3 regions of the Shewanella sp. 8A genome follow, and region 3 is predicted to be linked to each of the others. Evidence: predicted binding sites of a transcription regulator. Region 3 holds the regulator's gene; each other region holds the start of a gene.
What was found. Region 3 encodes NrdR, which represses ribonucleotide reductase genes. Its sites were predicted from a motif close to AAACACNANATNTNGTGTTT; they were not measured.
Positions count from the first base shown of each region.

Region 1 (3,216 bases), on a different contig from region 3:
ACGTATGGCCGAAACCTGGTGGGATCTCAATGGCGAGTTTAAACCGCTGCATCTATTAAATCCCCTTCGCTTAAACTATATCGATCAAACTGCTGGCGGGATTTTTGGTAAAAAAGTGCTCGACGTCGGTTGCGGCGGTGGCATTTTATCCGAAAGCATGGCGCGCATCGGTGCAGTGGTTGATGGTCTTGATATGGGTGAAGAACCGTTAGAAGTTGCACGCTTGCATGCGCTGGAAACCGGTGTGAGCATCAATTACGTGAAAAACACCGCCGAGGCTCATAGGGAAGATCACCGCGAATACTATGATGTGGTGACCTGCATGGAGATGCTCGAACACGTACCCAATCCCCAATCAGTGATCCAAGCCTGCTGCGATATGGTAAAACCCGGTGGTTTTGTGTTTTTTTCCACGATTAATCGCAATGTTAAATCCTTTGTCGAAACCATTATCGGTGCTGAATATCTACTGAAGATGTTACCGATTGGCACTCATGATCATAATAAGTTTATTAAACCTTCCGAATTGATTGAGTTAGTCGATAACACCGACCTCATCTGTAAAGACGCCCTTGGGATCACTTATAACCCGTTAACAGGGATTTTTAAGTACACATCTAAGGTCGATGTAAACTATATGATTGCAACGCAAAAGGCAGATTAAGATGAGTTTAGCTGAGGTTAAAGGGGTCTTATTCGACCTTGATGGTACTCTTGCCGATACCGCGCCGGATCTGGTTCAGGCCCTTAACCTCAGTTTGTCTGATGTCGGTATTGCAGCAAAACCCTTTGCAGACATGCGTAGCGCCGCCTCCCATGGCAGCTTTGCCTTAGTCGATGCGGCCATTCCAGGCGCAGATGAGGTGCTACGCACCCAAGTCCAGCAAGGACTCCTTGCCCACTATCAAAGGATCAATGGCGACCATTGCCAATTGTTTGAAGGTATTTCCCCACTGCTTGACTGGCTCGAGTTATGCCGCGTGCCATTTGGGGTCATCACCAATAAACCTGCCCGTTTTACTCGTCCCCTGTTACATAAGCTTAAGCTCAGCTCGCGTATGCCGGTAATGATCAGCGGCGATTCGACCCGTTACCCTAAGCCCCATACCGCACCTATGCTATTGGGCGCGCAGCAGTTGCAGTGCAAGCCACAGCAAATCCTTTATTTAGGCGATGCCGAGCGGGATTTACTCGCAGCCCAAGCGGCGGGCATGCTCGGCGGTGTAGCGCTGTGGGGATATTTGGGCGAGGACGATACACCCGATGCATGGCCTGCCTATGCACAGTTTACGACGCCTTCGAATTTACATTCGGCACTAAGCCAAGCGTTAACAAAATAAGCACGAATCAGGATTCGTGCTGATAGCTATTAATAGAATTAACGCTATGGGTCAATCCCCGCGATCGTGATCGCTGCTTATTTTAGCGATCGATCACACTGCGGGATCGGAATAAAAATTCGCCATATCAGACGCACGCTAATCTCAATTTGAGCTACAGGGTTAGTCATTACTAACGCATTTTTTTATCCTCAAGATATCCACAAGATACCCCCTAAATTGAGACTTGCAAATAATAGCAAACCTCACTATCTTGTATCTCAGATTATTTAAAACACCATATCTTGTGTATAGGTAGCAATCAGACACACTAGAAGTTCCCCGCTAAATCGACTATTTTCACCATAGTCAACAGTATTAAGGGTTTTCAGGTTGATTGTTTTACAAGGAAACGTACGGTGACTTAGTTCACCTGAACAGATATCAGAACCAAGGCCTCTCTTCAATGAATAGCAATATGACAGTTACAAAACGCTGTGGTGCACGTGAGACAATTGATCTCGACAAAATACACCGCGTAATTACTTGGGCAGCCAAGGGATTAAAAAACGTTTCTGTTTCTGAAGTTGAACTTCGCACGCATTTACAGTTTTTCGATGGGATCCCAACCGAAGCTATCCACGAAACGATCATCAAATCTGCGGCGGATTTAATTTCCCCTGAGTCACCCGATTATCAGTTTCTGGCTGCGCGTTTAGCCGTATTCCATTTGCGTAAGAAGGCTTTTGGTCAGTTCGAGCCGCCCAAGTTATATGACCATGTCACTAAGCTGGTAGAGCTGGGTAAGTATGATATGCATATTCTGCAGGATTACACCCGCGAAGAACTCGATATTATGGACACTTATATCGACCATTGGCGCGATATGAACTTCTCTTACGCAGCCGTTAAACAGCTTGAAGGTAAATATCTGGTTCAAAACCGCGTCACCCACGAGATTTATGAGAGCGCCCAGTTCCTCTACATTCTGGTGGCGGCCTGTTTGTTTGCCCGCTATCCAAAAGCTACGCGTCTGCAATACGTCAAAGATTTTTACGATGCGGTATCGACTTTTAAGATTTCACTACCAACGCCTATCATGGCGGGAGTGCGTACCCCGACTCGTCAGTTTAGCTCATGCGTACTGATTGAATGTGGCGATAGCTTGGATTCAATCAACGCGACAGCATCATCTATCGTAAAATACGTAAGCCAACGCGCTGGTATCGGTATCAACGCCGGTCGTATCCGTGCATTAGGAAGCCCAATCCGTGGTGGCGAAGCCTTCCACACGGGTTGCTTACCTTTCTACAAGTATTTCCAAACTGCGGTGAAATCGTGCTCGCAAGGCGGCGTGCGCGGCGGTGCAGCAACCCTCTTCTATCCTATTTGGCACTTAGAAGTTGAATCGCTGCTAGTACTGAAAAATAACCGTGGCGTTGAAGATAACCGTATCCGTCATTTAGACTACGGCGTGCAACTGAATAAACTGATGTATCAACGTCTGATCAAAGGCGAAAATATCAGCCTGTTCAGCCCATCGGACGTACCCGGTCTTTACGATGCCTTCTTTGAAGATCAAGCCGAATTTGAGCGTTTATATCTGCAATATGAGCAAGACAGCAGCATTCGCAAAAAGACATTAAAAGCGGTGGATCTGTTCTCACTGATGATGCAAGAACGTGCTTCAACGGGCCGTATCTACATTCAAAACGTGGATCACTGTAACACCCACAGTCCATTTGACTCAAAAGTTGCACCGATCAGACAGTCTAACCTCTGCCTTGAAATCGCGCTGCCGACTAAGCCATTGAATAACATTGACGATCCAAACGGCGAAATCGCCCTTTGTACACTGTCGGCATTAAACCTGGGGACAATTACCGATTTAGCGGAA
Region 1 is NZ_JAMDJP010000014.1:83,730-86,945, reverse strand. Features, by position in the region: gene ubiG (bifunctional 2-polyprenyl-6-hydroxyphenol methylase/3-demethylubiquinol 3-O-methyltransferase UbiG) at 1-664, shown strand, start outside; gene M0413_RS12690 (HAD family hydrolase) at 666-1,340, shown strand; gene nrdA (class 1a ribonucleoside-diphosphate reductase subunit alpha) at 1,786-3,216, shown strand, end outside.
Region 1: a site for NrdR is predicted at 1,613-1,632, ahead of nrdA (class 1a ribonucleoside-diphosphate reductase subunit alpha). Genes of this name have one in related genera too.

Region 2 (3,216 bases), on a different contig from region 3:
TGTTGTCTAATGATTGACAACACTTTGGCTGGAATTTAGCTTTTTCACGTCATAGCGCTTCTTTAAATCATCGATTTATTAAGGGAATTTAGTATGAGTAAGGGGACAACTCCGACGATCGGTATTGCCTTAGGCAGTGGTGCAGCCAAAGGTTGGGCGCATATTGGCGTACTCAATGGACTCGCCGCCATGGGAATTAAACCCGATAAGGTCGCTGGATGCTCAATCGGCGCCCTTGTTGGCGCTGCTTATGCTCATAATCATTTAGCGGAACTTGAAGAGTGGGTGCGCAGCTTCTCTAGTTGGGATGTGTTGGGACTGATGGACATTCGTTGGCGTAAAGGTGGGCTAATTGGCGGCGAAAAAGTATTCGATGTGCTGCAATCGCGGATTGGTGATATCAATATCGAGGATTTAGAGCGTCCCTTTGCGGCCATTGCTACGGATCTGTATTCAGGTCAGGAAATCTGGTTTCGCCATGGTGATTTACGCCAAGCCGTACGGGCCTCTTGCTCTATGCCTGGGATATTAGCGCCTGTCCGTCAAGGTGAGCGTTGGTTGGTGGATGGTGCAGTTGTTAATCCTGTCCCCGTTTCGGTGAGCCGTGCTATGGGGGTAGATATTGTCATTGCCGTTGATTTACAAGGTTTTCATACCGGTCGATTACAAGTTTTACCCGTTAATATGACCAGCCATCGGGCATCTAAAGATGAAACCCAAATGCCCGCGCGCCAAGAAACGGGTTTTATGGATTTATTCGCCCGCGGGCGAGAATATGTCGGTAGCTTAACCGATAAGTTTTCCCTAGGGACTAAATCTAATCCCGGTATGATTGCGGTGATGTCCCAGTCGATGAGTATTTTAGAGCAGCGGCATAAACGGGCGCGTTTAATGGGTGACCCTCCCGATATCTGTGTTGTACCCGAAGTCGCGAATATCGGCACCATGGAGTTCCACCGAGCAGCTGAAGCCATTGCAGCAGGTGAAGCTGCCGTGGCAAAAGTGGCACATTTAATTGAAGCTGCGATCTGGAAAGGCTAAAAATGTCAGGATGAATTTATCTGTTAATTACGATGTGACACTACTTACTGCTTGATTGGCTTAGTTTTTGCTTTAACACCATTAATCAGTATTAGACGCCGAATTATTGACGATGAATTCTCTTTTAAATGCCCTTAATCTAAATCGTAGCAGTGCCGCTGAAGCTTATGGCCTGAATAGCAAAAAGACGGAGACAGGTAAAACTGAATCGAGTACGGAGTCAAACTCCTCAGCCAAAGAACCCCCTAAGGTTGATACTAAACCGAGTGAGGAGATAGCGCTGTCACCACGGGCACTGCGAGCACAAAAAATTCAGGCCATGTCGAAAGACTTTTTTGCTGATGGCAAATTTAGTGTGGCTGAGATACCCGCTTTAGTCTCGCGGTTACAAAAAGACGGTATTCTTTCCGATGCACAGGTGGAACGGCTCTCGCAAAACGGCATTAGTTTGCCAAGCCAAAGTACCAATAAGCAGTCTTTGCAGGATTTTATCGATGATGAGCTAAAGTCTTTGGCTGAAAAATCGCCTAATAGCCCGATGATCAACACGTTAGTAGATGCTAAAAATGTGTTAAAAAACATGGATGATGCCCAGTCGCCAGTGCTGGCACAAAAGGCGACTAAAGTGTTTGGTCAATTAACGGATTATTTGAATAGCAACCCCACCATGAGCGATAGTCAAAAACAGTTATGGCAGGGACTTAAATCAACGATGCAGGTGGCTTCATCCATGGGGATGCAGCAATCGGCGTTGGGACAATTGAGCAGTTATCTTGCCTTAGCTAAGCGCTAGTCTTATTTACAATATTCTTTCAAAAACAATAGACTTTGGCTTTTGGGTCAGAGTCTTTTGTCATTATTAGCGCCATTTCCTGCGTCTACTATCTTGCTTTAGCATCAAGGTCAAGGCCTAAAACTGAGATCATTGGGTTTGGCAGCAGTTCTTATTTGTTCTTTTTATCCATCCGATAAATCATGATCTGGATCATGGAATTTTAGGTGTCGATGCCGCTTAATTGCCTACATATTGTGTTGATAGATTATTTAATCACTATATATAGTGTTAATTTTAATCGGGATGGAGAGGAATTAAACAATGCCAGTCGTGATCAAGCGGGATGGTTGCCGCACACCTTTTGATGAAACAAGGATAAGAGATGCAGTGGTCGCTGCTGCAAACTCGGTTGGGATAGAGGACGCAGATTATGCCGCGACGGTAGCCGCTTGTGTGAGAGAACGAGTGGCGAATATGGCAGAAGTTGAAATCCACCATCTACAGGATGCGGTTGAAAACCTATTGATGGAAGGCCCTTATAAATCATTGGCACGGGTCTATATTGAATATCGTCACGACAGAGACATTTGCCGCGATGCTACCAGTAAGCTCAATCTTGAAATCCGTGGTTTAGTCGAGCAGAGCAATGCCGCACTGTTAAATGAAAACGCCAATAAAGACTCTAAAGTGATCCCAACTCAACGGGATCTGCTGGCGGGCATCGTGGCTAAACATTATGCCAAGAGCCATATTCTGCCTAAGGATGTGGTGGCTGCGCACGAAATCGGTGAGATCCACTATCACGATCTTGATTACTCGCCCTTTTTCCCGATGTTTAACTGTATGTTGATTGATTTGGCAGGCATGTTGACCCATGGCTTTAAGATGGGCAATGCCGAAATTGAGACCCCAAAATCGATCTCTACCGCTACGGCCGTGACGGCGCAAATTATTGCCCAAGTGGCAAGCCATATCTATGGCGGCACCACGATTAATCGTATTGATGAAGTGTTAGCGCCTTTTGTGGCCAAGAGTTATGACAAACATTATCAAGTGGCACTGAACTGGCAGATTAAAGATGCTAAAGCCTATGCCACTGCTCAGACTGAAAAAGAATGCCACGATGCTTTCCAATCCCTTGAATATGAGGTGAATACCTTACATACCGCTAATGGACAAACCCCGTTTGTGACCTTTGGTTTCGGTCTAGGTACTTCGTGGGAGTCGCGTTTAATTCAACAATCGATGCTGAAAGTACGCATGGCGGGGTTAGGTAAAAATCGTAAAACAGCGGTGTTCCCTAAATTGGTGTTTGCCATCCGTGATGGTATTAACCACAAAGTCGGTGATTGCAATTACGATGTAAAACAAATGGCCCTTAAATGCGCCAGTATGCGCAT
Region 2 is NZ_JAMDJP010000033.1:17,819-21,034, forward strand. Features, by position in the region: gene rssA (patatin-like phospholipase RssA) at 94-1,041, shown strand; gene M0413_RS18925 (hypothetical protein) at 1,154-1,834, shown strand; gene nrdD (anaerobic ribonucleoside-triphosphate reductase) at 2,138-3,216, shown strand, end outside.
Region 2: a site for NrdR is predicted at 2,088-2,107, ahead of nrdD (anaerobic ribonucleoside-triphosphate reductase). Genes of this name have one in related genera too.

Region 3 (3,216 bases):
CAAACACACACCATTGGTGGCGATACTGTCGCCTAAACGCACATCGCTTAAATCCAGTTTGCCACTGGCGACCGTCAAACGAATATCATCGCCTTTGCGTTCAAGCTTTCGCAGCGTGCCAACGGCCTCAATAATCCCAGTAAACATGGTTAACTCACTTATTCGCTAAAGATGGATTGGACTTGAGCCTCAAGGTGAAACGCGTATCCGCGCCCACTTTACGCTCATCGACCAGTTTGAGGGTCGGAATATCGGCCATCATTTGATAATCGGGTAGTTCGAGTAGATTACGTCCCTGTGCCCCAAGGATTTTCATCGCTTGATATAGCACTAACTCATCAGCTAATCCCGCACCGATAAAGGCACCCGCTAAGGTCGCGCCCGCTTCGATAAGCACCTGATTACAGCTTTTGCCTAAATAGCTTAATAGTGCAGCTAAGGAGATTCGACCATCAATCGCCGGTAATTGAAGACAAGTCACATGGGCGGGTAATTGCGCCGTAAAGTCTGACGAATAGCTCACTGTCGAGACTAATAAAATCGGTGATTCAATTGTAAACAAGGCTGCCGTAATCGGCATACGGGCACGACTGTCTAAAACCACTCGCAGCGGTTGTAAAACCTGCGCTTCACTCAATTGCGAGGTAAGACTACCAAGCTCTGAGTAGCGCACATTTAGGGATGGGTCATCGGCCAATATGGTTTCAATCCCAGTCACTATGGCGCAGGCGCGCAAACGTAAACGCTGCACATCGCGGCGCGCTTCGGGGCCTGTAATCCATTTGGACACCCCGTTTGATAACGCGGTTTTACCATCGAGACTCGCGGCCAGTTTGACCGTCACCCAAGGTAGACCCGACTCCATGCGCTTCATAAAACCAAGATTTAAGGCATAGGCCTCATCGCGATGTAATCCCACATCCACTTGAATACCCGCATCGCGCAGCATTTGAATACCGCGCCCGCCGACCTGCGGATTAGGATCTTCCACCGCAACGACTACACGTTTAATACCGATATTGATCAACGCTAAGGCGCACGGCGGTGTGCGGCCATAATGGCTACAAGGTTCTAAGGTGACATAAGCGGTCGCGCCACGGGCAAGCTCGCCAGCCATGCGCAGTGCATGCACCTCGGCGTGGGGCTCGCCAGCTTTTTGATGATAACCTTCACCGACAATCTGGTTATCTTTTATGATAACGCAGCCCACACTGGGATTGGGGCGAGTGGTATAAAATCCTTTGTGAGCCAGTTGTATGGCTCGGCTCATCATCTGGTTGTCGAGTTCTGACCAATTCATATAAACCCTATGAAATCTTGAGGAAGCGTGCCGAATGCGGCGCAAAACGAGGCACTAACCTAAGCACGAACCTAAGCACTAACTTAAGAGAACCCACGTTACTTTTGCAGTTTCGCAATCGCCTCACCAAATTCGGAGACGTCTTCAAAGGCGCGATAAACCGAGGCAAAACGAATATAGGCAACCTTGTCTAGGCTCATTAACTGTTCCATCATCAAATTGCCTATCATCTCGGATGGCACTTCACGCTCGCCAGTCGCCCGCAGCGTTGACTTGATTTTACTTAAGGCCTGCTCGATTTCATCCATGGACACGGGGCGTTTTTCGACCGCGCGTAACATACCTGCTTGCAGCTTTTCTTCATCAAAGGGTTGACGCGTGCCATCACGTTTAATCACCCGTGGCATCACTAATTCGGCCCCTTCGAAAGTGGTAAATCGTTCGTGGCATTCGGTGCATTCTCGGCGACGACGCACTTGATGGCCTTCCGCCACTAATCGGGAATCGATCACCTTAGTATCTGTCGCGCTGCAAAATGGACAATGCATTGAGCCTCCTGCCGTGAATGGAATAAAGCCTATGGCTTTCGCTGTTTCTCGCTTAAACCGAGCGGGTTTAAGTCTACGATTTTAGCAATAAAAATGGCCGCTTAATGCGGCCATGGGATTTTATCCTATTTATCGGCTGAGGTTAACCACCTAAGAGTGACACCCTAAGCAGTTGTGAACTCAGCCGCCATATCTGGATAAATTAACTAATTAACCGTAAACAGGGAAACGGGCGCACAGAGCCAATACTTGGCCTTTTACGCGCTCGATGACCGCTGGATTGTGGGCATCGTCGAGGATGTCACAGATCCAACTGGTTAACTCTTTCGCTTCAGCTTCTTTAAAGCCACGGCGAGTGATCGCAGGCGTACCGATACGTACACCAGAGGTCACGAATGGAGAGCGTGGATCGTTTGGCACAGAGTTTTTGTTTACTGTGATGTTCGCGCTACCTAACGCGGCATCGGCTTCTTTACCGGTTAAGTCGCGACCAATTAAGTCCACCAGCATTAAGTGGTTGTCAGTACCGCCTGAAACGATTTTGTAACCGCGTTCTAAGAACACTTCAACCATGGCTTTAGCGTTCTTAACCACTTGTTGTTGGTAAGCTTTAAACTCTGGCTCTAAAGCTTCTTTGAAGGCGACCGCTTTACCCGCGATAACGTGCATCAAAGGACCGCCTTGACCGCCTGGGAATACCGCAGAGTTCAGCTTTTTGTATAACTCTTCATCATCGGCAGCAGACAGAATAATACCACCACGAGGGCCAGCTAAGGTCTTGTGAGTGGTTGAGGTCACAACGTGCGCGTGTGGCACTGGGTTTGGATACACGCCAGCGGCGATAAGACCCGCAACGTGTGCCATGTCGACAAACAGATAAGCACCGATTTTGTCTGCGATTTCGCGCATTCTTGCCCAGTCAACGATACCTGAATAAGCAGAGAAACCACCGATCATCATCTTAGGCTTATGTTCAACCGCCAGACGTTCCATTTCGTCGTAGTCAATTTTGCCTGATTCATCGATGCCGTAAGGAATGATGTTGTACAGTCTACCGGAGAAGTTAACAGGTGAACCGTGGGTCAAGTGACCACCGTGAGCGAGGTTCATACCTAAAACGGTATCGCCTGGTTTTAACAATGCCATGTAAACGGCGCTGTTTGCTTGAGAACCTGAGTGAGGTTGCACGTTTGCGTAGGTCGCACCAAACAGTTGTTTTGCACGCTCAATCGCTAAGGTTTCAACTACGTCCACATACTCACAACCACCGTAGTAACGCTTGCCTGGATAGCCTTCGGCGTACTTATTGGTTAGTTGTGAACCTTGCGCTTCCATCACGCGTGGACTGGTGTAGTTTTCAGAAGCAAT
Region 3 is NZ_JAMDJP010000018.1:16,884-20,099, forward strand. Features, by position in the region: gene M0413_RS14530 (riboflavin synthase) at 1-147, opposite strand, end outside; gene ribD (bifunctional diaminohydroxyphosphoribosylaminopyrimidine deaminase/5-amino-6-(5-phosphoribosylamino)uracil reductase RibD) at 155-1,300, opposite strand; gene nrdR (transcriptional regulator NrdR) at 1,399-1,848, opposite strand; gene glyA (serine hydroxymethyltransferase) at 2,059-3,216, opposite strand, start outside.